DNA from 2 places in the Oceanobacillus timonensis genome. Region 1 is predicted to be linked to the other one. Evidence: a T-box and tRNA genes for the amino acid it is inferred to sense, from the RefSeq annotation. Region 1 holds a T-box; the other holds one or more tRNA genes.
The links. The T-box of region 1 lies ahead of alaS (alanine--tRNA ligase). A T-box ahead of a tRNA ligase gene usually reads a tRNA of that ligase, here a tRNA-Ala.
Positions count from the first base shown of each region.

Region 2: it has a tRNA-Ala gene. The T-box ahead of alaS (alanine--tRNA ligase) is inferred to sense a tRNA for this amino acid. The anticodon was not compared.

Region 1 covers NZ_LT800497.1:2,291,516-2,307,272, reverse strand. The annotation lists gene greA (transcription elongation factor GreA) at 1-356, opposite strand, end outside; gene udk (uridine kinase) at 716-1,354, opposite strand; gene B7E05_RS11210 (O-methyltransferase) at 1,376-2,023, opposite strand; gene mltG (endolytic transglycosylase MltG) at 2,132-3,253, opposite strand; gene B7E05_RS11200 (DUF1292 domain-containing protein) at 3,520-3,795, opposite strand; gene ruvX (Holliday junction resolvase RuvX) at 3,795-4,220, opposite strand; gene B7E05_RS11190 (IreB family regulatory phosphoprotein) at 4,217-4,486, opposite strand; gene alaS (alanine--tRNA ligase) at 4,578-7,220, opposite strand; T-box leader at 7,278-7,483, opposite strand; gene B7E05_RS11180 (AI-2E family transporter) at 7,583-8,671, opposite strand; gene B7E05_RS11175 (hypothetical protein) at 8,764-8,952, opposite strand; gene recD2 (SF1B family DNA helicase RecD2) at 9,018-11,354, opposite strand; gene B7E05_RS11165 (tetratricopeptide repeat protein) at 11,367-12,038, opposite strand; gene mnmA (tRNA 2-thiouridine(34) synthase MnmA) at 12,055-13,167, opposite strand; gene B7E05_RS11155 (cysteine desulfurase family protein) at 13,180-14,322, opposite strand; gene cymR (cysteine metabolism transcriptional regulator CymR) at 14,343-14,768, opposite strand; gene B7E05_RS11145 (replication-associated recombination protein A) at 15,144-15,757, shown strand, end outside.
Region 2 covers NZ_LT800497.1:4,283,401-4,299,157, reverse strand. The annotation lists gene cwlD (N-acetylmuramoyl-L-alanine amidase CwlD) at 1-659, shown strand, start outside; gene B7E05_RS21090 (Mrp/NBP35 family ATP-binding protein) at 1,126-2,184, shown strand; gene gerD (spore germination lipoprotein GerD) at 2,251-2,871, opposite strand; gene B7E05_RS21080 (KinB-signaling pathway activation protein) at 3,103-3,753, shown strand; gene pdaB (polysaccharide deacetylase family sporulation protein PdaB) at 4,013-4,768, opposite strand; rRNA gene B7E05_RS21070 (16S ribosomal RNA) at 5,551-7,115, shown strand; tRNA gene B7E05_RS21065 (tRNA-Ile) at 7,192-7,268, shown strand; tRNA gene B7E05_RS21060 (tRNA-Ala) at 7,289-7,361, shown strand; rRNA gene B7E05_RS21055 (23S ribosomal RNA) at 7,488-10,409, shown strand; rRNA gene rrf (5S ribosomal RNA) at 10,538-10,653, shown strand; tRNA gene B7E05_RS21045 (tRNA-Asn) at 10,683-10,757, shown strand; tRNA gene B7E05_RS21040 (tRNA-Thr) at 10,761-10,833, shown strand; gene B7E05_RS21035 (glycoside hydrolase family 3 protein) at 11,042-13,465, opposite strand; gene B7E05_RS21030 (sigma 54-interacting transcriptional regulator) at 13,765-15,757, shown strand, end outside.

The DNA.
Region 1 (15,757 bases):
TCAAATGGATCAGCTTCCGCGCTGCCTACAATGGTATACGTTTCTTCATCACCATCAGGTAATTCTACAAAAGTAATTGTTTTTCCAAGCGCAACAACGTCAGGATTGGCATTATCATTCTCAATAATTTCAGCATTACGAATCATGTTCTCCACTTGTGTAATACGCTGTTCCACAAATGCCTGCTCATCTTTTGCGGCATCATATTCGGAATTCTCGGATAGATCTCCGAAATCACGAGCTACCTTTATTCTTTCAACGACCTCTTGACGACGGTCAGTTTTTAAATAATGCAGTTCGTCCTCTAACTTAGCTTTCCCCTCTTCTGTCATATAAAAGCTTTTTTCTGCAGCCATCTCGATACACTCCTTCTGATTTCTTTTCTATCAAGGAACAAATACAGCTTCTTCAGCGTAATATTTACTCTAGAAAAAGCCCTTTATTCCATGTTTATAAAATGAAATTTCATTCAGTGGGGACGTTTATCCCCGCTGAACGAAATTTGCGATTACCCGCTTGTCAAAAAAACGTTGGATGATTATTGGCAAACAGCCTCACTTGTAATGAACTATTTCATTATTTCTATAAGCAGGCGTGTTATAGCCAGTTAAACCGGATAAATGAATAAAATTAGCTATATAGTTTATGTGGTAACTATTCAAAATATACTAATCAATACTATGGCAGATATTACCTAAATTAGCAAGAGAAATAATTATCTAATGGCATTCTTCGCTAAAATATTTTCTATTTTAGATGCCATAACATCTACGGCAACATGATTTTCTCCGCCTTCAGGAATAATTAAATCAGCATAACGTTTGGACGGTTCAATGAATTGCATGTGTGCAGGCCGAACCACTTGGATATATTGGTCAATCACCGATTCCAACGTTCTGCCACGCTCTTTAATATCTCTTAACAGGCGCCGTATAATTCTTAAATCAGCATCTGTGTCAACAAACACCTTGATATCCATTAAATCCACCAAATCGGCATCCTCTAAAATTAAAATTCCTTCCACGATAATGACTTCTTTCGGGTCAACATGAATGGTTTCATTAGAGCGGTTGTGGACCTTATAATCATAAACGGGTTTTTCAATCGGTTGATAGGCAATCAACTGTTTCAGATGCTCTACTAATAAGTTGTTATCAAATGCTAATGGATGGTCATAATTTGTTTGCAATCTTTCCTCGAAAGGAAGGTCCGATTGATCCTTGTAATAGGCATCCTGTTCTATCACTAAAATCGATGTCTCTTTAAAACGGTCATAAATGGACCTGGTTACGGAAGTTTTTCCACTGCCACTCCCCCCTGCAACACCAATTACAATGGGTTTATTTTTTGTCATGCTGTTATCTCCTTACATCTTTCATCTTTTATAGCTAATAGAAACACCATCATCCATCGGGATAATAGATGTATGATAATCGGGATGATTCATTAGCATTTCATTGTACGCTTTTAATTTCCGTACCAATGTTTTATATTTTTTAGGCGCCTCTTCAGCGGAATAGACCATTCCTCGGAATAATACATTATCCGTAATTAATATACCGCCGGAAGTGAGCATTTTATCGGCTAAATCAAAATAAGTTTGATATTGCCCTTTTGCAGCATCCATAAAAATAACATCAAACTGCTTTTTACTTTCAGCTAACTCCTGCATTACTTCCGCTGCATCACCTGCGATAACTTGAATCTGATGATCACGTTGCCAGGCTTGAATATTGCTGATTGCTTCATGATAGCGTGTATCATCTTTTTCAATGGTAATGATATCAGCATGTTCTGCTCCTTCCAGCATACGCAAGGCAGAATAACCAATAGCTGTACCTATTTCCAGAATCTTTTCCGGTTGTTTTATCTTTAAAATAAGATTAATCATATGCATACTGCTTCTGTCTATGATTGGCACATGATTAGCTTCTGCATCATTTTCCAGCATTGCAACAGATGCAGAAGACGCCGGTAATAGAGATTCCAGGTACTTTTTGATTTCTTTATTCATCTCACCAATTCCTTTTACTTAAAAAATCTCGTGGACGCAATGTGTAAAAAAGAAAACGGAAAATGGAGAAAGTCTCCATTAATCCGTTTAAGTGTGTGTATTTTAAAAACACACGCTTTAATCTATATACTCTTCCCGATTTTCACCATGTTCTTCAAAGGTTTCTGAAAAGTGAATATTTCCATCCTCATCATGTAAGAAATAAAGATAGTCTGATTCTTCCGGAGACAATACAGCTCGCAATGAATTTTCCGCGAAGTTGGATATAGGGCCTACCGGCAATCCGTCCACGACATACGTATTATACGGCGATTCTACTTCTAAATCTTCAAAAGTAACAACTGCTTGATGTTCTCCTTTTGCGTACAACACTGTCGGATCCGTCTGCAGCTTCAACCCTTCGTCTAAACGGTTTTGGAACACACCTGCAATTTGTGGCCTTTCTTCTTCATGGGCCGTTTCCTTCTCCACTACCGATGCAAATGTGATTGCTTCGTGCGGGGTGAAATCTTGCTCCGCTATCTCCCCTTCATACTGCTGGAAAATAGAATTGGTTTGTTCAACCATGCGATCGATGACCGCTTCAATAGATGGTTCCTCTTCATAAAATTCATAAGTAGAAGCAAACAGATAACCTTCTAAAGGAACATGGATATCATCATCCAGGATGTCTTCCGTTAACAAATCAGGGTACTTCTCCATCAATTCATCAATAAATGCAGGGTCATTGGCTACCTCCATGAAATCTTCCTCGGAGAAATGAAATTGTTCACTATATACTTCTGCAATTTCTTCTACTGTTAACCCTTCCGGAATTGTTACTGTATGCGCAGCATCTACAATAATTCTGCCATGCTGCAATGATTCAATGATTTCATCCATACTCATAGCCGTATTAAACGTATAATTTCCGGCTTGAAACTCGTTCACATTATTAAACTTTGTATAGAGACGGAATATACGAGCATCCTTGATAATTTCATTTTCCTCAAGTATACCGGCGATTGTTGAGCTGGAAGATCCAATGGGAATCTCAACTTCTACCGGGGTGGAATTCGCTTCATCCACCGGTTTCAGTGCGGAATGAATATATAAATAACCAGAGATTCCTCCGATTACTATAATCAGGATAAAACATACAATAATAATTGCGACAATCTTTCTCACTTTAGAAGCATCTTTTCCTCTTTGAATAAGATTTTTTTGGAATCCATTCGGCTTGTCATCTTTTGACACCATGTATCCCCCTTTCATCCGCTTTATTATACTAAATTCATATAAAATTATCCAATATTCCTGTTATTTTATTTCATCCTGTTACATTATAAACCAAAAGTTTTGTTTTAATCAGGATTATTGGAGAAATTTATATTTTTTCAGCAGATATTAAAAGGTTTTTTCATTCAGACGAACAAGGGGCTTATTTATCGAACCAAAAAGTACATAAATGCACCATAAAAGAAAGCCGACGCCATAAAATCTGGACATCCGCTTTCTTTTACGGTTTACTCTTCTTCGTCTGCTAAAGTGTTTAGCATTTCTTCAACCATTTCCCACTCTTCATCGGAATCAATCGGGTAAAGTGTGAAATCGTCATTGTCCTGTTCTTCGTAACGGAACGCGTATACTTCTACTTCTTCTTCCTCTGCTTGTTCAGCAGGTACGACAGCTATATACGATTGTTCTGTTTTATCCACGTCAAAGGTGAATAGCACTTCAAAAAGATGCTCGTCCCCGTTTTCATCTGGAATAATAATTCGTTCTTTTTCTTCTAATGACATTAAATAACGCCTCCTTTTGAATCAAGATAACCTTGTAAAATCATTGTAGCTGCCATCTTATCAATGACTTTTTTTCTTTTTTTACGGCTCACATCCGCTTCCAGAAGCACACGTTCCGCTGCCATTGTAGTTAAACGCTCGTCCCATAACTCAACAGGCAATTGGTATTTTTCTTTCACATACTCGGCATAGCGCTTTGATGCTTCTGCTCTTTCACCAATCGAACCATTCATATTTTTCGGAAGACCGACAACAATCTGAGATACTTCATTTGCCTCTATCAGGCTTGTAAGTTCTTCATCTGCAGATTCGATTTCTGTTTCATCCCAATAAATAGTAGTCAATCCCTGAGCAGTCCACCCAAAAGCATCACTAAGCGCAACACCTATCGTTTTTGAACCTACATCCAAACCTATTGCTTTCATGAATTCTCCTTATTCTGTTCTAGATAAAACTTGACAAGTTCTTCAATCACTTCGTCCCGTTCCACTTTACGTATCATATTACGCGCATCATTATACCTAGGAATATAAGCAGGATCTCCTGACAGTAAATAACCGACTATTTGGTTAATCGGATTATATCCCTTTTCCTCTAATGATTCATGAACAGTCATTAAAATCTTCTTAATATCCTGGTCAAATGGTTCTTCGGAAAAGTTGAATTTCATTGTTTTATCAATTGAACTCATAATGACACCTCGTCCTTCATTAACCTTCTACTATTTTAACATGTTTATCTTTTTCATTATACTTATTTATGAGAAAAGATACAACCAAGGATTAAGCATTTGTCATGTCTTTTACATAAGTTATAGCACTTTGTAATGCTTCTGTAACTTTAGATGGGTCTTTTCCCCCAGCTTGCGCCATATCCGGACGACCACCGCCGCCACCGCCGCAAATGGTAGCAGCCTGTTTTACTAAATTACCTGCATGGAGGTTTTGTTGCATGACATCCTTTGTTACTCCTGCAACAAGCTGTACTTTATCATTATTGACAGCTGCGAGAAGAATTACACCTGACTCTATTTTCTGCTTTAATTCATCTACCATAGAGCGCAGTTGATTCATATCTTTTACATCTACTTGTTTCGCCAGAACTTTTACATTATTTACCTCTTTTATTTCATCTAAAATAGAGGAAGCTTCCAGATTCGATAATTTAGCTTGTAAAGATTCTACTTGTTTCTGTGTTTCTTTTAATTCCGTTTGTAATGCAGATACTTTTTGCGGAATTTGTTCTTCTCTTGCTTTTAATAATGCGCCCGACTGCTTTAATAATTCAATTTTGTTATTCAAATATACATAAGCTTCTTTGCTTGTAACAGCTTCAATTCTTCTTGTTCCTGCTCCTATTCCGCTTTCTGAAACAATTTTAAACAAACCGATTTCTGCTGTATTGCCCACATGACATCCGCCGCATAACTCAATGCTGTAATCACTGATTTGAACAACTCGGACAACATCCCCGTATTTTTCACCAAACAATGCCATCGCGCCCATTGCTTTTGCTTCTTCAATCCCTTTTGTTTCAATGATGACCGGCAGCGACTCCCATATTTTTTGATTCACTATTTTTTCGATTTCTTCCAGCTCTTCTTCTGTTACACTGCTGAAATGCGAAAAATCAAAGCGAAACCGATTTTTTTCATTCAATGAACCTGCCTGATTCACATGCGATCCGAGTACATCTTTTAATGCCTGATGCAGCAAGTGGGTAGCGGTGTGGTTTTTGATGACATCATTACGGAAAGCTCTATCCACAACAGCTTCTACTTCCTCAGAAACGTGTAATACGCCTTCTTTTACCTCAACGTGATGGATATGTTGTCCATTGGGAGATTTTTGAACATCTTTGACTACCGCATACGCATTATCCGTTTTAATAGAGCCGGTATCAGCAACTTGTCCGCCACTTTCTGCATAGAATGGTGTTTCTTTCAACAGAATATATGCTTCTTGCCCTGCCTCAACAGAGTCTGTTGTTGCTTTATCCTGAATCATCGCCTGGATAACCGTATTTTTTTCTAAAACCGAATAGCCTACAAATTCACTTTCTACATCGATTGTTGAAAATATAGTATCCTGTACTTGCATGGAATCAACTTTTTGCCGTGCATTTCTTGCTCTTTCACGCTGCAGCTTCATTTCCTTTTCGAAGCCTTCCTGATTCACGGTAAATCCTAGTTTCTCCACGTATTCTTCTGTTAATTCTTTGGGAAAACCGTACGTATCATATAGACGGAATACTTCTTCTCCCGGAAATACATTACTGCCTTTTTCTTTTTCCGTTTCCATCAATTTCGTCAAAATTTCCAAACCGTCATTTAACGTTTCATGAAAACGTTCTTCTTCTACTTTGATGACTTTTTGAATGTAATCTGTTTCTTTGACAACTTCCGGATAGAAATCCTTCATGATTTCCGCTACTACCGGAACAAGACGATACATAAAAGCTTCCTGGATGTTGATGTCTATGGCGAAACGAACGGCACGACGCAATAATCGGCGGAGAACATAGCCTCTGCCTTCATTAGACGGTATTGCCCCGTCACCAATAGCAAAGCTTACTGTGCGAATATGATCAGCAATGACTTTAAATGCGATATCTGCTGCTTCATTTTCTCCATACTTCCTGTCAGCAATCATTTCTGTTGCTTGGATAATTGGCATAAACAAATCTGTTTCATAGTTTGTAGGTACTTCTTGAATAATGGATGTTAACCGTTCCAGTCCCATTCCGGTATCAATGTTTTTCTTCGGAAGCGGGGTATAGGTATCATCCGGATTATGGTTGAATTGAGAAAACACCAGATTCCATACTTCTAAATATCTGCTGTTTTCTCCGCCCGGGTAAAGTTCCGGATCAGTCGGATCATTTCCATAACTATCTCCTCTGTCATAAAAAATCTCCGTGTTCGGTCCGCTCGGGCCTTCTCCGATATCCCAGAAATTTTCTTCCAACCGGATAATGCGTTCTTTTGGCAGACCGACTTTTTGTAACCAAAGATCGTAAGCTTCATCATCTTCCGGATGAACCGTGACAGCTAACTTTTCCGGATCAAAACCAATCCATTTTTCATCTGTAAGAAACTCCCATGCCCATTCAATGGCTTCTTCTTTAAAATAATCACCGATGGAAAAGTTGCCCAGCATTTCAAAAAACGTATGGTGACGCGCAGTAAAACCAACATTTTCAATATCATTGGTACGTATTGCTTTTTGCGCATTCACAATTCTAGGATTATCAGGGATAATACGGCCATCAAAATACTTTTTTAATGTTGCTACCCCGCTATTAATCCATAGAAGTGTAGGATCTTCATGCGGCACCAGAGAAGCACTTGGCTCTACCTGATGCCCTTTCTCTTTAAAAAAATCAATAAACATCTGCCTGATTTCTGCGGAACTCAAAGATTTCATATTATATTTGCCTCCTTCATTTATGTAGAAATATAAAAAATCTCCTCACTGCATGATTGCAGGGACGAGATTTCGCGGTACCACCCTTATTATGAACAAAATATATGTTCATCTCTTTTCTCATTTTAACGGTATGATACCGACGGGGATTAGCCGTACTCTGGTGTAGCTTTCCATAACCATTTATTCAGGAGTCCTTTCAGCCGGGGGATTCCCTCTCTTGGAATAGCTTGTCATGTACTCAGCACCTTCATCGTGATTGACATCATGTTTAACAGCATGCGTTATTTTTAGTTGTTTCGTTTGATTCTAGCGTTATTATATTGATTTTTCCGCTCTATGTCAATTTTTCTTACTTGAAGCTACTTGAAACTTGTAGTTCCCGACTTCCTGCTTTTGGAAAGTTGATACTGTTGAAACAGTACTTTCAACATTGTAAAAACCGGAACAGAAAGGATCATACCGATAACTCCCGCCAATTGTCCTCCCAATAATAACGCAAAAATGATGCCGATTGGATGAATTTTGACGGTTTTTCCCATAATGTACGGGGACAACAGGTTACTTTCAATCAGCTGGATGATAAAGATAATCACGATAACGAGAAGCGCTTTTTCAGGCTGTACCATATAGGCAACTGTGACAACTGGAACAGCACCAATGATAGGCCCAAAATATGGAATAATATTAACGATTGCCAAAATAATTCCCAATAAAAGAGCATATGGTAAGTCCATCCACATCCAGCAAAGAGTCGAGATAACACCTACTGCAGCACTGATAATAAACTGTCCGCGAATATATCCCCCGAGACCTTTACTTATTTCTCTGCAGATACTGCCTGTTTCATCCCGATATTTCGCAGGAACAAAACGAAATAGAAAGGATTTGATAAATGGATAGTCTTTCAGGAAATAAAATACAAGTACCGGAATAACAGTCAAAAGGATGACAGCATCCATCATATCATTAAAACCGCCAATGGCTTTTCCTGAAAAGTTATTCATTGTATCCTCTAATGATTGAATAAACATATCCAGCCGGTCATGCACGGTTTCCGGTAAAAAAGAAGTAGACGTATATACCTTGTTTAAACCGTTCTGGTACAGAGCAATAAATTCCGGAAAGTTTCGGCTCATTTCCTTTACTTGTTCCACAATCAGCGGGTAGGCCCGGTAAATCGCATACCCGGCTCCGCCAAAAAAGAACAGATAAATAACTAATACCGCTATGCCGCGATGTATTCGATATCGATGCATCCATTCAATCAATGGATGCAGAAGAAAAGCCGCAATTCCAGCTATTAAAAACGGAAAGAGCAACTTGCCAATAAAGGAAAAAAATGCTGCATAATAAGGTTTCGTAATTGCTAAAAAATATAAAAGAATAAAGGAAAGAATCGCAATCACCAGAAAATAGATGACTTGTTTTGCTTTTATTTTTTTCCACATATAATCACTCCCAGTCTATGGTAGTGTAACCAACAGACTGGGAGTTTATCACAGATAATTGTTCGTAAAATTCCGCTATAGGAAGAAGCGCATTATAATAATCTTCGCTCTTCCTTAGAAAATAAGTCATCTAATGAACTGAGCGTTCCATCCGGTTCGACCTGATGGATATGCAATTCCTCCCCGGAAACCGTTAATTCAATGGAACATACCCAACAATAATAGCTAGTGGGACTTAATTTTCCAATTTGTTTTTCCCGGCAATTTGGACATACCAGCATATTTCTTCATCCTTTTTCCGCTTGGTATCATCCAATTATTGCCCATAATCAAAAAATATATACATCTATTCCATAAAATCGTATGGAGATAATTCTTCTTCGGGAATATCCTCTACGGTTTCATATTCTTTTTTCTCCGCTTTTTGGTTTCCTAATTGAATCTTTAACATCTCCTGCAATGAAGTAAATCTCCGGTTCGTATCTTCGGTTTGCACACCTTTGAAAAATGCTTCTTTTTCGCCGCAAATAATCAGGGACTCTTTTCCTCTTGTAATCGCCGTGTATAAAAGGTTTTTTCGCAGCATGCGATGATGGGAATAAACAACGGGAAGAATAACAATCGGAAATTCACTTCCCTGCGACTTATGGATGGAAATACAGAAAGCATGCGTGAAGTTATTATAATCTTTTCGGATAAAGACAACTTCTTTATCTTCAAATGCAATCACAATTTGTTCTTCATTTTCTTCGTTTTCTTCCGGTTTAAAAATGGCGACAATTTCGCCGATATCTCCATTATAAATACCGTCGTCAGGCTGATTAATTAACTGAATCACACGATCTCCCACACGAAAAACCGCATCTTGATAAACAATCTCCCGTTTCTTCTCTCCTGGAGGATTGATTAACTGCTGCAATGCTTCATTAATTGCATGGATACCGGCTTGTGAACGGTACATCGGGGACAAAACCTGAATAGACGAAGGATCAATTCCTTTTTTCTGTGCTTTGTCAATAATCGATGTCAATACATCTGTCATTTGGTAGTCATAACAAGGAATAAAACTGAAATCACGCGCATTTTCTAACGAATGATTATCATAATCTGCATTTTTAATCTGATGGGCAAGCCGGATAATTTTAGAACCTTCTTTTTGACGATAGACATCTGTTAAAGAAATAACAGGCAGAACGCCGCTTTTCATCAAATCGGTTAAAACCTGTCCAGGTCCCACTGATGGTAGCTGGTCTTCATCTCCAACAAGAATCACTTGCATCGACTCAGGAATTGCTTTAAATAAATGATTTGCTAACCAAGTATCTACCATCGAAAATTCATCAACAATCAGCAGCTTTCCGGATAAGGGTTCCTGTTCATCTTTTTCAAAACTCCCCATTCCATTCCAGCCCAGTAACCGGTGGATAGTGACAGCAGGTAAGCCAGTCGATTCAGACATCCGTTTTGCAGCCCGCCCGGTTGGAGCTGTTAAAACAAAGGGGAACTCACCTTTGTTCTTATAATCCGACGGCTCTAATGAAAGCTCGTGAATCTCGGCAAAAGCTTGAATAATACCGGTGATAACGGTTGTTTTCCCCGTTCCCGGACCACCTGTTAAAATCATCATTTTCGAATGAATTGCCTGGACAATGGCATCAAATTGTTCTTTTCCATAGCTCAATGACTCTGCTTCTTCAATATCCCCCGTAATCTTCAACAGTTCCGCTAAAGGTACTTCATCCTCTACCGGTTTGCTGATGATTTTTTTCAAACTGGCAGTAAAATTATCTTCTGCATAGTATAAAGACGGCAAATAGACGCGTTCGTCAACACCGATAATTTTTTTCTCTGTATTTAGCTGCATAATAACGTCGGAAACATACCCCTGGTCCGGATTAGGTAGACGAAGCAGGGAAATAACCTCCTGCACACATTTTTCAAAAGGCAGATAAACATGTCCCGCTTGAATACTTTGTTGCAGGATATAGATCACCCCTGCGCCAATACGGCTCTCATGGGTATGTGAGATACCTTGCGTGGAAGCTATCTGATCTGCCATTTTAAATCCAAAACCCTCAATATCAAAAACATATTGATACGGATCTTTTTCTAAAATTTCCAATGCCTTATCATGATAGGTCTGATAAATGACCTGTGCCATTTTCAGACCTATCCCATATTCTGATAATTGAACCGCAACTCGTTCAAAACCTTGATTTTCCTTGAGGCGCTCAGCTAATCGTTTACCTGTTTCCTTTGATAGTCCGGAAACACCATCTAAAACCGATGGGTCATCAATAATTTTCGAAACCGCATTTTCCCCCAGTTTCTCAACAATTTTAGTAGCACTCTTTTTACCGACACCATAAAATAAATCACTGGACAGGTATTGAATAAGCCCATCCTTGGTTGTCGGCAAAATGGTTTCATAGGATTGTACTTTTAATTGTGGACCATAGCGGGGATGCTTTTCCATCGCTCCATAAAAACAATAGGCAGTCTGATCCTGCAGCTGATCAAAATACCCTTTTACAATGATTTCTTTATTGCCATAATCAAGGTTTGTTTTTGATATTTTAATTCGAACGATAGAGAAATGCTCTGCCTCATTACGGAAAATCGTATTGATGACGCTACCTGTTACAAAAGGCAGTGCTTCCTTCGCTTCTATCTGGTTTCCCATGCTGATTACCCCTTATTTATCATCGGATTGCTCCATATACTGTAAAGCTATTTTCTTCCCATTTGCAGCAAGCATATGATCCGGTTGCAATTCCAATGCTTTGTCAAAATGGTTTTGTGCTTCTTGTATTTTTTCATGGAATAACGCAATCACCCCGAGATTATAATAAGCATCACTATGCGCTTCATCTAATTCGAGCACTCTTTCAAATGTCTGCTGTGCTTCTTCTAAAAACTCAGCTTGTGCCAGAGATAAACCATATTGAAACAGAAAACTTTCATCATTTGGATCTATTTCCGTTGCCCGCAGTAAATACGGCAGGGATAACTTCCATTGCTCCTGATTCCGAAAGCACATACCAAGCATAAAATAAGCATCCGCTTCTTCAAGCCCTTGTTCAATTGCTTTTAAGAAAGATTGTCCGGCTTTTTCAAAATGTTCCTGCTCAAAATAGAGATTTCCCAATCCATAATGTGCCGCTGCTGCTTGTTCATCCAGCTCAATGGCGCGTAAAAAGAAACGTTCCGCGCGCTCTGCCTCGTCCAATTTCATTAATAGATTGCCGAAATTAATATACCCTAAAGGATCATCGGGAGACTCTTCAATCACTTCATTAAACAGCTGTGCTGCTTCTTCATACTTTTTTTCATTTAATAGTGTAATAGCCTGCTGATTTTTATCCATTCATAAAGCCCCCCTGTTAGCCGACATATTGCAGTGCTTTATCATCTTTTATAATTTCATCAATCGTTCCGCCGCCAAGACAAACATCCCCTTGGTAAAATACAACGGCTTGTCCCGGTGTAACTGCCCGCTGGCTGTCTTTAAACAGGACATATGCTTTATCGTCCTGTACGGTTACGGTTACCTCTGCATCTTTTTGACGATAACGGAACTTCGCTGTACAGGTGAATGTTTCTTCTAATTTATCCGGCTGAATCCAATTCATATCCGTTGCTACAAGTGCATCAGAATAAAGATATTCATTATGATAGCCTTGAGCGACATATAAATAATTAGCTTGTAAATTTTTTCCAACAACAAACCATGGATCACCGGATCCGCCAATACCCAGACCTTGACGCTGCCCCAGGGTATAGTACATTAAACCGTCATGTGTTCCTTTTTCCACACCATCCATCGTCACCATTTTACCTGGCTGTGCCGGCAAATATTCACTTAAGAAACTTTTAAAATTCCGTTCGCCAATGAAACAAATTCCAGTAGAGTCTTTTTTCGTTGCGGTAGCCAATCCATAGTCCGCTGCAATTTTGCGCACTTCCGGTTTCGGCAGATGACCTAACGGAAACTTAACTTTTTCCAGTACATCTTTACTCAGTTGATTTAAGAAATACGTTTGATCTTTATTATCATCAACGCCGCGGAGCATTTGCACTTCCCCGTTTTCATCTCTGGCTACTTGCGCATAATGCCCCGTTGCCAAATAATCCGCTCCCAGAGAAAGTGCATGGTCCAGAAATGCTTTGAATTTAATTTCTTTATTACACATGACATCCGGGTTCGGAGTTCTTCCAGCTTTATATTCATCAAGGAAATACGTAAACACTTTATCCCAATACTGTTTTTCAAAGTTCACAGAGTAATAAGGAATATCTAGTTGGTTACATACCCGTACCACATCATCAAAATCCTCTGTCGCTGTACAAACACCAAATTCATCCGTATCATCCCAGTTTTTCATAAAGATACCGACTACGTCATATCCTTGTTCTTTTAATAATAATGCTGCAACGGAAGAGTCGACTCCGCCGCTCATCCCGACTACAACACGTGTGTCTTTATTCTCTTTCATTGTCGCCCCTCCTTAATTTGTTAATCTTTTTACAATACGTACGATTCTGTCTGCTGCTTCTTTCACATTTTCTGTTGTATTAGCCAGTCCAAAACTGAAACGAATCGAGTTTGTTGTAACCGGACTGTCCGATCCGAACATGGCTGATAATACATGCGAAGGTTCGACACTCCCGGCAGTACATGCACTGCCGCTGGAAGCAGCAACACCGCTTAAATCAAAATTGGCAAGCAATGCTTCCACATTTGCTCCCGGAAAGCGGATATTTATAATTGTGGAAACAGTTTTTTCAGGGTCTCCGTTAATATCAAAAGCTATGCCTGCTTCTGTAAATGTATCTGTTAATATTTGCTTATATGCTTGATACTGTTGATTTCTTGCCGCTTTTGTTTCCATCGCAATGGCAGATGCCATTTCAAAACCGACTACAGCAGGAATATTTTCCGTTCCCGGACGGCGTTTCCGTTCTTGTTCCCCGCCGGATTGAATCGGGTTTATAGACACGCCATCGTTTACATACAAAAAGCCAATCCCTTTTGGTCCGCCGATTTTATGCGCAGAAGCAGTTAATAAATCAATATTTTGCGTATGCACATCGATATCAACCAGTCCATAGGCCTGTACGGCATCTGTATGAAAATATGCCTGATGCTCTCTTACGATGGAGCCAATTTCACTAATAGGCTGGATAACACCAGTCTCATTATTGACATACATGACAGAAACAAGAATCGTATCATCTGTTAAAGCTGCTTCTACATCTCGGACAGATACCAGCCCTTTGTCGTTGACAGGCAAATAAGTGATTCGGAAGCCTTGTTTTTCCAGTCTTTCGGCTGTGTGCAGGGTCGCATGATGTTCCTGGGTGGTTGTGATTATATGATTTCCTTTGGCCTGATTCGCTTCTGCAACACCGACAAGAGCCATGTTATCCGCTTCAGTGCCCCCGCTTGTAAAAATAATTTCCTTCTCGTTGGCACCAATGGATGCTGCAAGTGCCTGTCTGGATGCATCCAGCTGCTGTCTTGCCTTCCGTCCAAAAGAATGCACACTTGATGCATTGCCGATGATTCCTTCATAAGCAGGAATCATGGCTTCCGCAACTCCCTTTGCCATAGGAGATGTGGCGGCATGGTCTAAATAAATTGCTTCCATGATTAAAATCCTTTCCAACTTTAAATGTAGAACATATATGCTTCTGCAGGTTCTTCATCATCGCCATCATAATTTGCCAAATCTTCGAGTGTGGTTTTATCTAAGATATTTTTCACCGCATCTCTGATTTCCAGCCATAATGAAGCTTGTGCCGGCTTTTCATTTTCCATGCCTTCTACAATCGTCAAAGGACCTTCCAGCACACGAATCACATCACCTGCTTTAATTTCTTTCGGTTTTTTAGCAAGCTGGTAACCGCCATATGCTCCACGGATACTCTTAATAAGACCGGCATTTCTTAACGGCGAAGCAAGCTGCTCCAGATAATGCTCGGACAAACTATTATCTTTGGCAATTACCTTCAAGGAAATCGGACCATTCCCTTCATTTTTCGCCAATTCTATCATTATCGTCAGTCCGTATCTTCCTTTAGTTGAAATTTTCATCAAATACACCTCATTTTTTAACTATCATTACACTTTTACCTATGATTTAATCTATATCATTTGAAATAAAGATTTTATCTTCTGGTAACCGCTCCGGAACACACTACACTTTCTTATAAGAGCTTCCGTGTATTTCTTCCGCTGGTCATCGTGATTCATGATAAAAAAATTATTTTGCTATATATAAAAGATAGATTAAACAATTTAACTTAACTTATCTATATCATGTATGAAATACCGTACACTATTTCATTCCATCTATACAAATATAATTATTTACATTACACCTATTATAGCACGACTGCTAACCTCTTGCATTTCTTCTATTTCCGCTTTAAGCTAATAGAATACGATTCAGAGGAAAGGTGTTATTTCATGTATAAACAACCACTGGCATATCGAATGAGACCAAAAAACATAGATGATATTATAGGACAAGAACACTTGGTAGGTCAAGGAAAAATAATTGATCGTATGGTGAAAGCGAATCAACTTTCTTCCATGATTCTCTTTGGCCCGCCTGGAACCGGAAAAACGTCCATGGCATTTGCCTTTGCGGAAACAGTTGGATTGCCATCCAAAACATTAAATGCCGTTACAGATAAGAAAAAAGATATGGAAATTGTTGTCGAGCAGGCAAAAATGCAAGGACAAACCGTTCTTATCTTAGATGAGGTACATCGTCTGGATAAAGCTAAACAAGATTTTTTGCTGCCGCATTTAGAAAATAATTTACTGACTTTAATCGGCTGTACAACAAGTAACCCGTATCATTCGATTAATCCGGCAATTAGAAGCCGCTGCCACTTATTTGAGCTGCACGGATTAACACTTGAAAATGTGAAAACAGCATTGCATCGTGCGGTAGAAGATCAGACAAATGGCTATGGAGATAAGGATGTTCACATCAATGATGACGCGCTGGAGCATTTTGCAATTGCAGCAAACGGCGACTTGCGCGCTGCCTTAAACGGCTTGGAACTGGCAGT
Region 2 (15,757 bases), 2.0 Mb from region 1:
CCACGAAGGAAGCAATTAATTCTTCTAATTCTACGTGGTCACTGCCGCTAAATGGGAAAGTGATTGTTATTGATCCTGGACATGGCGGCCCGGATGGCGGTGCAGTTGGTTCAGATGGGACAGAGGAAAAAGATATTGCACTGGCCGTCTCCAAAAGCCTTCAAACGTATTTGATGCAGCATGGGGCTATCGTTCATTTGACCCGTGAGGAGGATGTTGATTTAGCAGCGGAAGGGACAAGCGGTCTGGCTAATCGTAAATCCGAAGATATACGCAATCGATTAGCATTTATTCAAGAGAAAGAGGCCGACTTTTTTATTTCTATCCATTTGAATGCATTACCTGATTCGCAATGGCATGGCGCTCAGACATTTTATTATCCAAAATTTGAAGAGGGAGAGCATCTGGCGACGATGATTCAGGAAGAAATAACCCGAAATTTAGAAAACACGGACAGGCAGCCTCTTGCTATTGATCAAATGTATTTGCTAAAGCATGCAGAGACGCCGGGAGCATTAGTGGAGATTGGCTTCTTATCGAACGAGAGAGAGCGGGAGCTATTGAAGAATGACACGTACCAAAGGCAAATGGCTGCCAGTATTTATGAAGGAATTCTACGGTATGTTACGGAAGAACCTCAAGACAACGAGGAGGAGTAAGGAACGCTGCAATTTTAATCTTTATGAATGAGAGGGGTTTGGCTGAGGCCAGCCCTTTTCGTGTTTAAGTGATGATTTGGAAGCATAAACAAACCAACTGAATGAAGTTTCGTTTTACCGCAGTGCAACTGGCTGTAAGATACCTGCTTCAAGAAAAGAGGGGATTTAGGAATACTACGCAGTATATCAAACAGCCAGTAGCGGCCCGATTCGTTCAACTAATATTAAGAGGAGGGATGAAAAGAATCCCTCCTCTTAATAAAGTTTCACTTTACCACAGCATGAGTGTCCGTAATTTTCCCGATGCTTATATAAGGGTAATTGTAAAGAGAATGGGAAAAAACGGTCACTACATCTCCTGATTAACTCAACTACCATTCAGTTGGTTACAAAACAAACCAACTGAATGAAGTTTCGTTTTATGTTATACTAATCATTGGACAGATTCATAAAGGATGGTGGAAATATGTTAACACAAGAAGAGATTATAGAGTTACTTGGCTCTGTAAAAGATCCTTTTTTACATAGAACCTTGCAGGAATTGGATGCGATTTCTTCCGTTACGATTAAGGAAGACAAAAAACATGTCAGCGTGAAAGTCGGCATTTCCAAGATGAATACCGGCGAACAGATGGAGTTGCAACAAGAGATTGTTGGTATTTTAAAACGTAACGGTGCGAATACAGTCGGATTGCGTTTTGAACAGCTTCCGGAAGAGACGGTACAAAAATATCAGGCGGAAGCGGAAAAAGCGAAAGAAGAAACATTAATCAGTGGTGCTACCAATACACAATTTATCGCTGTTGCCAGCGGGAAAGGCGGTGTTGGCAAGTCCACTGTAACCGTTAACTTAGCGGTTTCTTTAATGCGCTTAGGTAAGAAAGTAGGCATTGTCGATGCGGATATTTACGGTTTTAGTGTCCCTGATATGATGGGGGTAGAAGAAAGACCGGTTGTTCGCGGAGAGAAGATTATTCCAGTAGAGCGATTCGGGATTAAGGTTGTTTCCATGGGATTCTTCGTAGAGGATAATTCACCGATTATTTGGCGCGGACCAATGCTCGGTAAAATGTTAAACAGCTTTTTTACAGAAGTAGAGTGGGGAGAATTAGATTATCTATTGCTTGATTTACCACCTGGAACAGGCGATATTGCAATGGATGTACATGAACTCTTGCCATCTTGTAAAGAAGTTATTGTGACCACTCCTCATCCGTCAGCAGCTTTCGTAGCAGCTCGTGCAGGCCAAATGGCTCTGAAGACAGAACATGAAATTCTTGGCGTTGTGGAGAACATGGCCTACTATGAGAGCAGGAAAACTGGTGAGAAGGAATATGTTTTCGGAAAAGGCGGCGGTCAAAAGCTTGCAGATGTATTGAAAACAAAGGTAATCGGTCAATTGCCACTGCAGCAGCCATATGAGGAAGAAGATGAGTTTGCTCCATCTGTTTATCAGGAGGACCATCCAAACGGAAAAGAGTATCATAAAATTGCTGCAAAAATTGTAGCGAAATTAGAGGAATAGAATGGCAAGCAAATGGGGTGTCTGTTGAAATGAACAGCACCCTGTTTGTTTACGTATAAGGACTCTCTATTCGGATGAGTCTGCTCCGTCATTTTCATTATTGCTATCCTGCGACTCCTCGTTATTTCCTTCGTTGCTGCCGGATGAACTTTTTTTAGCAGCTTCATTTAACGCTTTATCTATCTTTTCTTTAAATAACGGAGATTGGAGTGTTTCCTGAATGGTTTTTTCCAAGTGGGCACGGTATGCTTGACTCGTCATAACAGAAAGCATTTGCTCCTCCACTTCCGGATTTTTCAATATTTCAATCATTTGCTCTTGGAACTGACTGTCATGCATCAGATCTTTCATCAGTTTCTGTTGCTCTGTGGAGATTGATTTTGCGTAAGTTTGTATGAACTCCGGGTCTTGGAACATTTTTTTCCAATTTTCTTTGCTTTTGTCGGAGGATAATGCATTCGTTACAGCCTCTTTCACTTCGTCTGATTCGATAACCACGCTCTCCTGTAATTCGTTATCATTTAATATATCCTTTAACGCTGCTTTCCCTTCCTCTGTCTGTAAGATATCAACAACCATTCTTTTTGTAGTTTCGTACTCAGCTTCACGCGATTCTTCATTATTTCCACAGGCAGAGATAAAACATATGAATAGGAGTAAAAATATAATGGGCATGTGACGTTTCATAATATACGCTCCTTTCGTAAGCGGGATTAGAAAGTATCATTTTACTAAGAAATGTTAGAAGGTTTTCAAAAAGCACGAGATTGTATTGTTTTTAATATTATTTATGATGATAAGAATATGATCTGTACCCTTAATATGTTTGATAATTTAACAAAATATACACAGGCAATGAAGAAAAAAAGGACACTTCATGATAAAATACGGATGGCGACTTCTTTAGGGGGTGAAGAATTGAACACAAGAATATTGGTAAATTTCTTTTGGAAAACATTCTGGCTTGGAGGGCTTGCTGGGTTGATTGCAAGTTTCTTTATACGACCGGAAGAATATCTTACATATATGTCTCCGTTTAATGTGATGGAGTTACTCGGGGTATTTGTTTTCTTTTTAGGTTTGGGTCTAACCTTTGCGGCAGTCAGTATGACAGGGTTCTTTGCGTATTTGTTTGTGAATCGAATGGGACTGAATGTATTCAAAGGATACTGGACAATCGTACAAGTTGGTTTGATTATTTTTGTTTTATTTGATCTTATTTATTTCCCTTATCGTGCAGCAGACGGAGATACAGCAATATATTGGTTTATACTGATTGCTGCTGCAATGCTTTTAATTGGATGGATGGTAGCAAAGATCAAAACAAAAGAAACGAATTCGACAGCTTTTGTTCCAGCACTTTTTTTCATGGTCGTTTTTACAACAGCCGAATGGGTTCCCGGATTAATGGTAGATGGCACGGATTATGCTTGGTTAATGGTTGTTCCGCTATTGGTATGTAACATGTATCAAATCTTGACATTGCATAAACTGCCTTTTGTGGAGAAAAAATCGGACAAAGAGCAGAAAACGCAGCAGAAATCAAATAAAGAACAAAGGAAAGCATAAATCAATGATTAGAGAGCTCCTCTTTGTCATGGAAGCGCTATACAAGCTGGTTTGATGATCGCTATATTTGATACATGACACGGCATGGTGTTTTCTTTCTTCTATTACTATAAGGGTAAACAGTAAACAGGCAGCACCTCTCCGCATTAAGTAGGTGCTGCCTGTTGCATGTTCCCATGCGAATCTATATTGAAAAGACAGACTCCATTGAGTCTATACTTGGTATGGTTTAAAGAAGGCTTCACGATGGCCGGAAAAATCAATCAATCAGTTCGGTGTCTGCCTTTGCTTGATTGACCATTTCTGATATCGTAATCAATCCATACCCTTTATTTTTTAATCCGGGAAGGACTGTCTCTAAAGCTTCAGCAGTTTGCTTGGCACTATCAGAAGCGTGCAACAGAATAATATCCCCATTTTCTGTTTGTTCCATAACTTCATCAATGATGGTTTCTACTCCGGGATTCTCCCAATCATCCGGATTCACATTCCAATGGACAACTTGAAATTGCATGCTCTCTGCTAATTCAATAATTTCTTCGTTTAAATGTCCGTGTGGTGTCCGTAAAAGCTGAATATCTTCATATCCCAATTTGTCCATAACCTCTTGCGCTTTTACCAAATCTTTTCTTATTTGTTCTGGTTCCTGATCTAAATAACTCTTATAGCGATAACCAAGCAGTCCAATTTCATGCGTTCCTTCAGAAATTTCTTCTAATAAATCAGGATGTCGTTCAGCCCATTCACCACTGACAAAAAATGTAGCTTGTACATCTTCTTTTTCTAATACGTCCAGAATACTTTCTACTTTCTCCTCTCCCCAGCTAATATTGAAGGTAACAGCAACGTCTTCTACGTCTTCATTTCCTTTTGAAAGGGCAGCAGGTTCATCCTTTGTAAACATTGCCATAATAGAAGGTGTTTGCGTCCAGATAAGAAGGGCTGCTGTTAAAACGATAGCAGCAGTTAAGATTATTTTCTTCCGGTTTAAACGAATTGTATAGAAATGATTCAATTTTCTTCCTCCTTTTTTAGGTAGTGACATGTATGGTGGGCATCTGCAGTAGTGCGAAGTAATTCGTTCTAGTTAATATATATGCTATGTTTGGATGGATATGTACAAGCTTTTATGATTTTATGGAGAAAATAACTATTTCAGAGGAATGACTAATATATAAATCGCTGTAAGATATATTATGATAAGCGGGCGAGAAATGATTTCTTAATAAAAAATACTTTTATGTTTATTCATCGAGAATAATCGCCAGCTTTTGGATGCGCAGTATATATTACTTGTATATTAAGATGTTAAATAGGACATCAAAATGGGTATACTAAAGATAGGGATGAGATTAAGTTTATCGCAGTGTAACGGGACGCAGGATTCCTATGTTAAGAGATAGAAGAAATCTTTCATTTCTAAGTAGGAAATAGGGCGTCTGTAATCCGTTGTCTAGTTGAGTAAAGTAGTTTTCTAAGTGGAATATAAAAAAAGTAATACGTTCAGTAAATTTTTTGTAAAAAAGTATTGCCCTTCTGTTTTTTCTATGGTATATTAATTTTTGTTGTCATAAAGAAACGAAATAAAGCGAAACTACTTCGACAAAATACTTTAAAAAAGTTGTTGACAACAAAAACGAAACATGATAAATTATATCTTGTCGCTAAAAACGATAGATTAAATAATTGCTCTTTGAAAACTGAACAAAACAACCAGTACGAAAGAAGAAAGACAACCTCGTTTTTCTTAAAAAATAAGTCAGAAGTTGACTTCTGAAAGCTAACGTTTCAAACACTTTTATGGAGAGTTTGATCTTGGCTCAGGACGAACGCTGGCGGCGTGCCTAATACATGCAAGTCGAGCGCGGGAAGCGAACGGAACTCTTCGGAGGGAAGTTCGTGGAACGAGCGGCGGACGGGTGAGTAACACGTAGGCAACCTGCCTGTAAGACTGGGATAACTCGCGGAAACGCGAGCTAATACCGGATAACACTTCCCATCACCTGATGAGGAGTTAAAAGACGGCTTTTGCTGTCACTTACAGATGGGCCTGCGGCGCATTAGCTAGTTGGTAAGGTAATGGCTCACCAAGGCGACGATGCGTAGCCGACCTGAGAGGGTGATCGGCCACACTGGGACTGAGACACGGCCCAGACTCCTACGGGAGGCAGCAGTAGGGAATCTTCCGCAATGGACGAAAGTCTGACGGAGCAACGCCGCGTGAGTGATGAAGGTTTTCGGATCGTAAAACTCTGTTGTCGGGGAAGAACAAGTACGATAGTAACTGATCGTACCTTGACGGTACCCGACCAGAAAGCCACGGCTAACTACGTGCCAGCAGCCGCGGTAATACGTAGGTGGCAAGCGTTGTCCGGAATTATTGGGCGTAAAGCGCTCGCAGGCGGTTTTTTAAGTCTGATGTGAAATCTTGCAGCTCAACTGCAAACGTGCATTGGAAACTGGAGGACTTGAGTGCAGAAGAGGAGAGTGGAATTCCACGTGTAGCGGTGAAATGCGTAGAGATGTGGAGGAACACCAGTGGCGAAGGCGACTCTCTGGTCTGTAACTGACGCTGAGGAGCGAAAGCGTGGGGAGCGAACAGGATTAGATACCCTGGTAGTCCACGCCGTAAACGATGAGTGCTAGGTGTTAGGGGGTTTCCGCCCCTTAGTGCTGAAGTTAACGCATTAAGCACTCCGCCTGGGGAGTACGGCCGCAAGGCTGAAACTCAAAAGAATTGACGGGGACCCGCACAAGCGGTGGAGCATGTGGTTTAATTCGAAGCAACGCGAAGAACCTTACCAGGTCTTGACATCCTTTGACCGCTCTAGAGATAGAGTTTTCCCTTCGGGGACAAAGTGACAGGTGGTGCATGGTTGTCGTCAGCTCGTGTCGTGAGATGTTGGGTTAAGTCCCGCAACGAGCGCAACCCTTAATCTTAGTTGCCAGCATTTAGTTGGGCACTCTAAGGTGACTGCCGGTGACAAACCGGAGGAAGGTGGGGATGACGTCAAATCATCATGCCCCTTATGACCTGGGCTACACACGTGCTACAATGGACGGAACAAAGGGAAGCGAAGCGGTGACGTTTTAGCAAATCCCAGAAAACCGTTCTCAGTTCGGATTGCAGGCTGCAACTCGCCTGCATGAAGCCGGAATCGCTAGTAATCGCGGATCAGCATGCCGCGGTGAATACGTTCCCGGGTCTTGTACACACCGCCCGTCACACCACGAGAGTTCGTAACACCCGAAGTCGGTGGGGTAACCTTTTTAGGAGCCAGCCGCCGAAGGTGGGACGAATGATTGGGGTGAAGTCGTAACAAGGTAGCCGTATCGGAAGGTGCGGCTGGATCACCTCCTTTCTAAGGATATATTACGGAATTCGTACTTGGTTGTTTGGTTCAGTTTTGAGAGAGCAATTCTCTTCCACATTTAGATGGGCCTGTAGCTCAGCTGGTTAGAGCGCACGCCTGATAAGCGTGAGGTCGGTGGTTCGAGTCCACTCAGGCCCACCATCTAAACATATTATGATTACGGGGCCTTAGCTCAGCTGGGAGAGCGCCTGCCTTGCACGCAGGAGGTCAGCGGTTCGATCCCGCTAGGCTCCATTTTTGTACCTTGAAAACTAAATAAGAGTAACAACGACATCAAACTTTAGAAATAAGGCAAAAAGCTATGGATATAGCAACACAAATGATTACATTCAGTAATCAGCCATCTTATTCAAAAACTTTAGTTAAGTGAATAAGGGCGCACGGTGGATGCCTTGGCACTAGGAGCCGATGAAGGACGGGACTAACACCGATATGCCTCGGGGAGTTGTAAGTAAATGTTATTATCCGAGGATTTCCGAATGGGGGAACCCACTGTTCGTAATGGAACAGGACATCTATCTGAATACATAGGGTAGGTGAGGCATACCCGGGGAACTGAAACATCTCAGTACCTGGAGGAATAGAAAGAAACATCGATTTCCTGAGTAGCGGCGAGCGAAACGGAAAGAGCCCAAACCAAGGAGCTTGCTTCTTGGGGTTGTAGGACATTCCATTGGAGTTACAAAGAAATGCTTTAGATGAATCGACCTGGAAAGGTCAGCCAAAGAAGGTAACAGCCCTGTAATCGAAAAAGCGTTTCCTCCGGAGTGTATCCTGAGTACGGCGGAACACGTGGAATTCCGTCGGAATCCGGGAGGACCATCTCCCAAGGCTAAATACTCCCTAGTGACCGATAGTGAACCAGTACCGTGAGGGAAAGGTGAAAAGCACCCCGGGAGGGGAGTGAAATAGAACCTGAAACCGTGTGCCTACAAGTAGTCGAAGCCCGTTTATGGGTGACGGCGTACCTTTTGTAGAATGGACCGGCGAGTTACGATCGTATGCAAGGTTAAGTGGAAGACACGGAGCCGCAGCGAAAGCGAGTCTGAACAGGGCGAGTGAGTATACGGTCGTAGACCCGAAACTGTGTGATCTACCCATGTCCAGGGTGAAGGTCAGGTAACACTGACTGGAGGCCCGAACCCACGTATGTTGAAAAATGCGGGGATGAGGTGTGGGTAGCGGTGAAATTCCAATCGAACACAGAGATAGCTGGTTCTCTCCGAAATAGCTTTAGGGCTAGCCTCAAGCAATAGAGTACTGGAGGTAGAGCACTGATTGGACTAGGGGCCCCTACCGGGTTACCGAATTCAGTCAAACTCCGAATGCCAGTTACTTCCGCTTGGGAGTCAGACTATGGGTGATAAGGTTCATAGTCGAAAGGGAAACAGCCCAGACCGCCAGCTAAGGTCCCTAAGTATACGTTAAGTGGAAAAGGATGTGGCGTTGCACAGACAACCAGGATGTTGGCTTAGAAGCAGCCATCATTGAAAGAGTGCGTAATAGCTCACTGGTCGAGTGACGCTGCGCCGAAAATATACCGGGGCTAAACGTATCACCGAAGCTGCGGATTGTTCTTACGAACAATGGTAGGAGAGCGTTCAAAGGGCAGAGAAGTCAGACCGTGAGGACTGGTGGAGCGCTTTGAAGTGAGAATGCCGGTATGAGTAGCGAAAAAAGAGTGAGAATCTCTTTCACCGAAAGCCTAAGGTTTCCTGAGGAAGGCTCGTCCTCTCAGGGTTAGTCGGGACCTAAGCCGAGGCCGACAGGCGTAGGCGATGGATAACAGGTTGATATTCCTGTACCACCTCATGATTGTTTGAGCAATGGGGGGACGCAGGAGGATAAGGAGTGCGCACCGATGGATGTGCGTCCAAGCATGCGAGGAAGTCAGATAGGCAAATCCGTCTGACATATTTCTGAGCTGTGACGGGGAGGGAAATGAAGTACCGAAGTTCCGGATTTCACACTGCCAAGAAAAGCCTCTAGTTAGATCATAGGTGCCCGTACCGCAAACCGACACAGGTAGGCGAGGAGAGAATCCTAAGGTGAGCGGGAGAACTCTCGTTAAGGAACTCGGCAAAATGACCCCGTAACTTCGGGAGAAGGGGTGCTCAGGCTGAGTCTGAGCCGCAGTGAATAGGCCCAAGCGACTGTTTAGCAAAAACACAGGTCTCTGCGAAGCCGAAAGGCGAAGTATAGGGGCTGACACCTGCCCGGTGCTGGAAGGTTAAGAGGAAGAGTTAGCTTTCGGGCGAAGCTCTGAATCGAAGCCCCAGTAAACGGCGGCCGTAACTATAACGGTCCTAAGGTAGCGAAATTCCTTGTCGGGTAAGTTCCGACCCGCACGAAAGGTGCAACGACTTGGGCACTGTCTCAACGAGAGACCCGGTGAAATTATACTATGCGTGAAGATGCGCATTACCCGCGACAGGACGGAAAGACCCCGTGGAGCTTTACTGTAGCCTGATATGGAATGTTTGTGCAGTTTGTACAGGATAGGTGGGAGCCTTTGAAACGTGAGCGCTAGCTTACGTGGAGGCATCCGTGGGATACCACCCTAACTGTATGACCATTCTAACCCAGGACCGTAATCCGGTTCGGAGACAGTGTCAGGCGGGCAGTTTGACTGGGGCGGTCGCCTCCTAAAAGGTAACGGAGGCGCCCAAAGGTTCCCTCAGAATGGTTGGAAATCATTCGAAGAGTGTAAAGGCAGAAGGGAGCTTGACTGCGAGACCTACAAGTCGAGCAGGGACGAAAGTCGGGCTTAGTGATCCGGTGGTTCCGCATGGAAGGGCCATCGCTCAACGGATAAAAGCTACCCCGGGGATAACAGGCTTATCTCCCCCAAGAGTTCACATCGACGGGGAGGTTTGGCACCTCGATGTCGGCTCATCGCATCCTGGGGCTGTAGTCGGTCCCAAGGGTTGGGCTGTTCGCCCATTAAAGCGGTACGCGAGCTGGGTTCAGAACGTCGTGAGACAGTTCGGTCCCTATCCGTCGTGGGCGTCGGAAGTTTGAGAGGAGCTGTCCTTAGTACGAGAGGACCGGGATGGACACACCGCTGGTGTACCAGTTGTTCCGCCAGGAGCATAGCTGGGTAGCTACGTGTGGTAAGGATAAGTGCTGAAAGCATCTAAGCATGAAGCCCCCCTCAAGATGAAACTTCCCATCACTTCAAGTGAGTAAAATCCCTCAAAGACGATGAGGTTGATAGGTCCGAGGTGGAAGCGTGGCGACACGTGCAGCTGACGGATACTAATCGATTGAGGACTTATCTAAGTTTTTGTTTGTCACGTTACTCTTATTTAGTTTTCAGGGTGCAAATCCTAATTGAAAATATTGAAGGATGTTCGATTAAAAACGTTCACGTCCTTGTGGACAACATCGAACGACCTACATCGTGTAGGTCTGGTAGCGATAGCGAAGAGGTCACACCTGTTCTCATGCCGAACACAGAAGTTAAGTTCTTCAGCGCCGATGGTAGTTGGGGGCTTCCCCCTGCGAGAGTAGGACGTTGCCAGGCTTATTTTTTTATTTGGATTAAATCTATATTCCACAGTAGCTCAGTGGTAGAGCTATCGGCTGTTAACCGATCGGTCGTAGGTTCGAATCCTACCTGTGGAGCCAATTGCTTCCATAGCTCAGTTGGTAGAGCACCACCATGGTAAGGTGGGGGTCAGCGGTTCGAGTCCGCTTGGAAGCTTCCTATATAAATGTTCATATAAACAAAAAGTTTCCTTTGAGAATGAAGGAAACTTTTTTGTTTATATGATTAATATCACTTATTCGACGTGTTGAAGAAATATAAGAAGTGTAGCATATGGTTTCTGAAAGCAAGTGCACACTTTTTTGTATTGTGAAATCAAATTCGTTATTACTCAATGAATAACCTGATTACAAACGGATTTAATTTATATGTTTTTTCTTCGTTGAATGACTAGAAATACCCCGCCTAAAAGAAGTAATACAAATCCGGTGACCAAATAAACATTCATGGAGGTAGCTGTCTCAGGAAGCTCATTACCGGACGCTCCATCAAATTCATATCTTTCAGTTCTTTCATCCTGGATAACGCCATCCCAATTTAGGCCAAATGCAAAATCATAAGTGTTTCGTTCTGAATCGACATAAGCTACCATGTCATGAGCTACATCTTCATATTGTTCTTCTACCGTTCTCATATTAGCTGGCATTTGGAATGGAAGTAATCCGGAAGGTTCTTCCTTACCTGATAATATTTCTAATACTGCTTGATCTTGGACACCGAAATCTACCAAAATGGCATCTACTTCTTCTTCAAATTCTGCTAAAACGGCGGGATTGGTCATAGAAACGGAAGCAATTACTGGTTTGTCCCCCATTTTTTCTTTTGTTTCAAGTACTAAGTCAAGGTCTTTTGTATTGGATGCAGTGACAGTTTTATCTTTATAAGACCTGTTAGCAGATTCTTCTGTTGGATGCCCTCCAGCAATACTTTCTTCTCTAGCATATTCAGCTGTATATTCCCCATATTGCAGCGTAATTGGGAAATAACCATTTCCTCCGTTTTCAACATCTTCAGATGAATAACCGAGTCCGCCATCTGGACCTTCTATTCCAACTAACGCAAAGTCTGCTTCATCTGGATTAGTAGTAATATTAAAATAATCTTCAACAATATCCAGGTTAAGAGGGGAAGCCCATTCTCCTTCTGGGGTTTCACCGTCTCCTCCAAAGCTGCTTTCTTCAGTAGGGAACCATCTTTCGGGCACATATGCTGTCAGTTGTTCATTATCCTCTGTTTGAAGAGGCAATACGTTATCTTTATTTTTTAACATGATAATCGATTGAAGTTGTGCTTCGAATCCTGCTTCCATATATTCAGAGTTGCCGACAGTTTCCGTTGTTTCTTCAACTTTTAAATAAGGATTTTCAAATAAGCCAGTTTGAAAAATATTTGTTAATAAACGAACAGCAGATTCCTCGAAACGATTACGCATAAATTCTTCTCCGTGCTCATCGACACCAAGTTGATATGCTTCTAAAATTCCGTCTGCTTCATCTACTCCACCAAATTGATCGACGCCATTAATCAGAACTTTATAGAACCTTTCCGGATCAGAAAGTTCTTCTACTCCCCAAGATTTTCCGCCTGCAAATTGTTCGATATCTTCATTTGGATCTCCGATAATTCCCCAATCAGTTGTGACAACACCATCATAATCATATTTATCTCTGAGAAGGTCTTGAATAATATATTTACTATAGGAGTTACCAACATTTTCGTTATACTGCTCATCTTGGTTCCAAGGAATGGTATAATATGGCATTATAGCAGAGACGGAATCTGTGCCTCCCTCTAGATCAAATGCGCCATTTAAAAAAGGGAGAAGATGCTCATCAAAGTTATCGCCTGGGTAAACAGCATATTTTCCAAAAGCGTAATGTGCATCACGTCCTGCTTCACCTGTTCCACCGCCAGGCCAGTGTTTTGCCATTGTATTGACACTTGTATGTCCCCATCCATCAGCTATTTCATCTTGCTGACTGGAGGTTTGAAAACCGTCTCCATAGGCTTTTGCCATATCAGCTGCTAAATCGGAGTTTTCCCCGAATGTACCCGGAAATCGATACCATCGTGGGTCTGTTGCAATATCAATTTGTGGAGATAGAGCAGTAGCAATGCCAAGTGCACGATACTCTTCCGCAGCAATATGCCCAAATTGTTCCACAATATCAGGATTGAATGTTGCAGCTAAACCGATTGTCTCTGGCCACATAGATATTTCTCCATCGGCACCAGCGTTAAATTCTGCACTGGCGTCAATACCATGTCTCGGATCAGAGCTATTATTTAATGGAATACCTAACCCTAAGCTCTCAGCCAAAATCTGGGCATGATTATTCCATTGTGCTGCTGTTTCCGGGCTTTCCACATTCGTTATCAATACATGACGAAGGTTATCATTTGTTATATAGCTACTCTGTTCGTCTGTCAATTCAGCAGAATCAATACTTTGATGAGAACTGTATAGCATAAGCCCTGCAATTTCTTCTATTGACATTTTTGATGCAAGGTCTTCTGCTCTTTCTTCTGTAGATAACCTCCAATCTTCGTAGTCATCTAATTCACCATTCTGATTCAGGTCTTTAAATTGGTTGGCTCCTTCTTGAATTATCTCTACACCAGATGTAGAAGAGTACCCAAGTACAGGTCCGTTTTCTTGTTCAATGAATTCTATTTCACTTGCGCCTTCTTCCGTTGTGTTATTATCTGCTAGAGCAGGGCTTTGTATAGACAGGAAAAGAATAAATATAGCGAAACAACTCAGCCACCGTTTACCACGTTTTTGCATTTCTTTCACTCCTCATTGTTAAATTTTCTTTCAACGTATAAAGCGTTTTGATCAATAAGATTTGTTAACGTAAAATGTTTGCGCTTTCATTTTGAGGTCCCCTCCTCTTGTATTGTTAAAATTAATATTGCAAATTTTGTGCCATTTATATTAAATATTGATATAGCAGCTTTCTTTTGATGGTCAATATATGTGTGCAAACGTCATACACAGATTAGACACATGTATTTTTGGTTATCTACTGTTATGATAGAGTTATAGAGAACGTAAATAATATTATACAAATGAGGTTCATACGTATGAGTCGAATAACGGATATTTATCAATATTTAAGCCAATTGAAAGGAGAAGCAGTAACTGCTGTGGAAGTAGGAGAACAATTGAATATTGACCGTTCTACTGCAAGTAGATATTTGAATGATTTAGTAAAAAGAAATAAAGCTAACAAAATATCTGGTAAACCAGTACGCTATGCTTTAGAAACATCTGAATCCTCAGAGAGTGAACAAATGGATTTAATCGGTTCGGAGGAAGCGCTTCGTCCTATATTAGAAACTGGAATGGCAGCGTTTTCTTATCCATCTCGTCCTTTGCCAATACTCTTTACAGGGGAAACCGGAACTGGTAAATCCTATCTAGCTGAAAAACTTTCGCAATTGGCGGTTGAACAAGCAAGTATGCTAGATAACAATGCTTTTGTATCATTTAACTGCGCGGATTATGCCCAGAATCCAGAACTGTTAATCGGTCAGATTTTTGGAATTAAAAAAGGCGCCTTTACAGGAGCGGATGAGGATAAAAGAGGACTGGTCGATATGGCGCATAAAGGTATTCTTTTCCTAGATGAGATACACCGTCTTCCTCCATCCGGCCAAGAAATGCTATTTTATCTTATGGATAAAGGAACGTATCATCGTTTAGGCGATGCGACACACGAACGGACTGCAGAGGTAGCAATTATTGGTGCAACAACAGAGAATCCGGATGATGTCCTTCTTCCAACATTGCTGCGGCGTTTTTCGATCAAATTAAATATTCCGCCGTTGCGGGAAAGAACTTATAAGGAAAGAGAAAAGCTGATTGATTCTTTTCTTCAAGAAGAAGCTGCCAAAATGAGTACAACACTCTCTATAGAAGCAGATTGCCGCGAAGCTTTCCTTACTTACGACTGTCCAGGCAATATAGGGCAGCTGAAGAGCGATATTCAAATTGCTTGTGCACATGCTTATTATCGTTATTTAAATAGCGATAGGAAACATGTAGTTATCAAACTGGAAGATTTTCTTGGTTATAGTGAAAATAATACAGAGAATAAAAAGAAAAAAGTTCCGCTGGATATTGAGCACGATACAGGGAAGGATTCCGCTAATGTTCCAAACATCTATCAGTATTTTGATTCTACCAGCAAAAACTCGAAAAAATCGACTCAAGTTTTAGAAAAGGTAGTGATAGATTATATATCGGAATTGAATCAAAAATACAGACATCTTCAAAACCAAAGAGAAAGCTGGAACCAGTTAATTGATAAGGATCTTTTTGATACACTTCATTATGCAGGGGAAGCATTAAAAGAAACATTTGGTTTTCCAATACCTAAAAGGCAGCTTTTTGTACTCGGGTTACACCTGCAGAATTTTCGAAATCACCTTCGAAACGATATAAAGAAAACCCCTATTCCAGTTGTGGTTCATCCGAATGCTTCATACCGGCAAGCTGCTAATCAGATTGCCTATTATCTAAAGGAACAAATTGGAATGACTTTACCTGCTGAAGAAATTGAATTAATGACGCATTTTATAACACCAGAGAATGACACGGTCGAGACTGTGATGAACGATCAAAAAATAGCTGTTTTACTTGTGATGCACGGAAAGTCCACAGCATCTTCCATGTCAGAAGTAGTCAATTATTTGCTAGGAAACCGCGTTATTCATGCGATTGATATGCCATTACATATTACTGCTGAAGAAACGTATGAACAAGTAAAAACGCATATTCAGCAATTTAAAACAACACTTGAAAATATAGAAGGTGTTTTGCTGTTGGTAGATATTGGGTCGCTTATTACTATGGGTGACACGATAAAAAATGATGTTGATGTACCTTTAAAAACCATCTCAAGTGTGAATTTGTCTATGGTGATGGAAGCTGGGAGACAATCATTGGTATCGGAACAGACTTTGTCGGGAATTTACGAAGATACAAAAGCAGCAATGCTGAAGTTTGTTAAAGAAGAAGAGGAAACGAAACATGTACAGAAAAAGCGTCTTATCGCTACAGTTTGTTTTACTG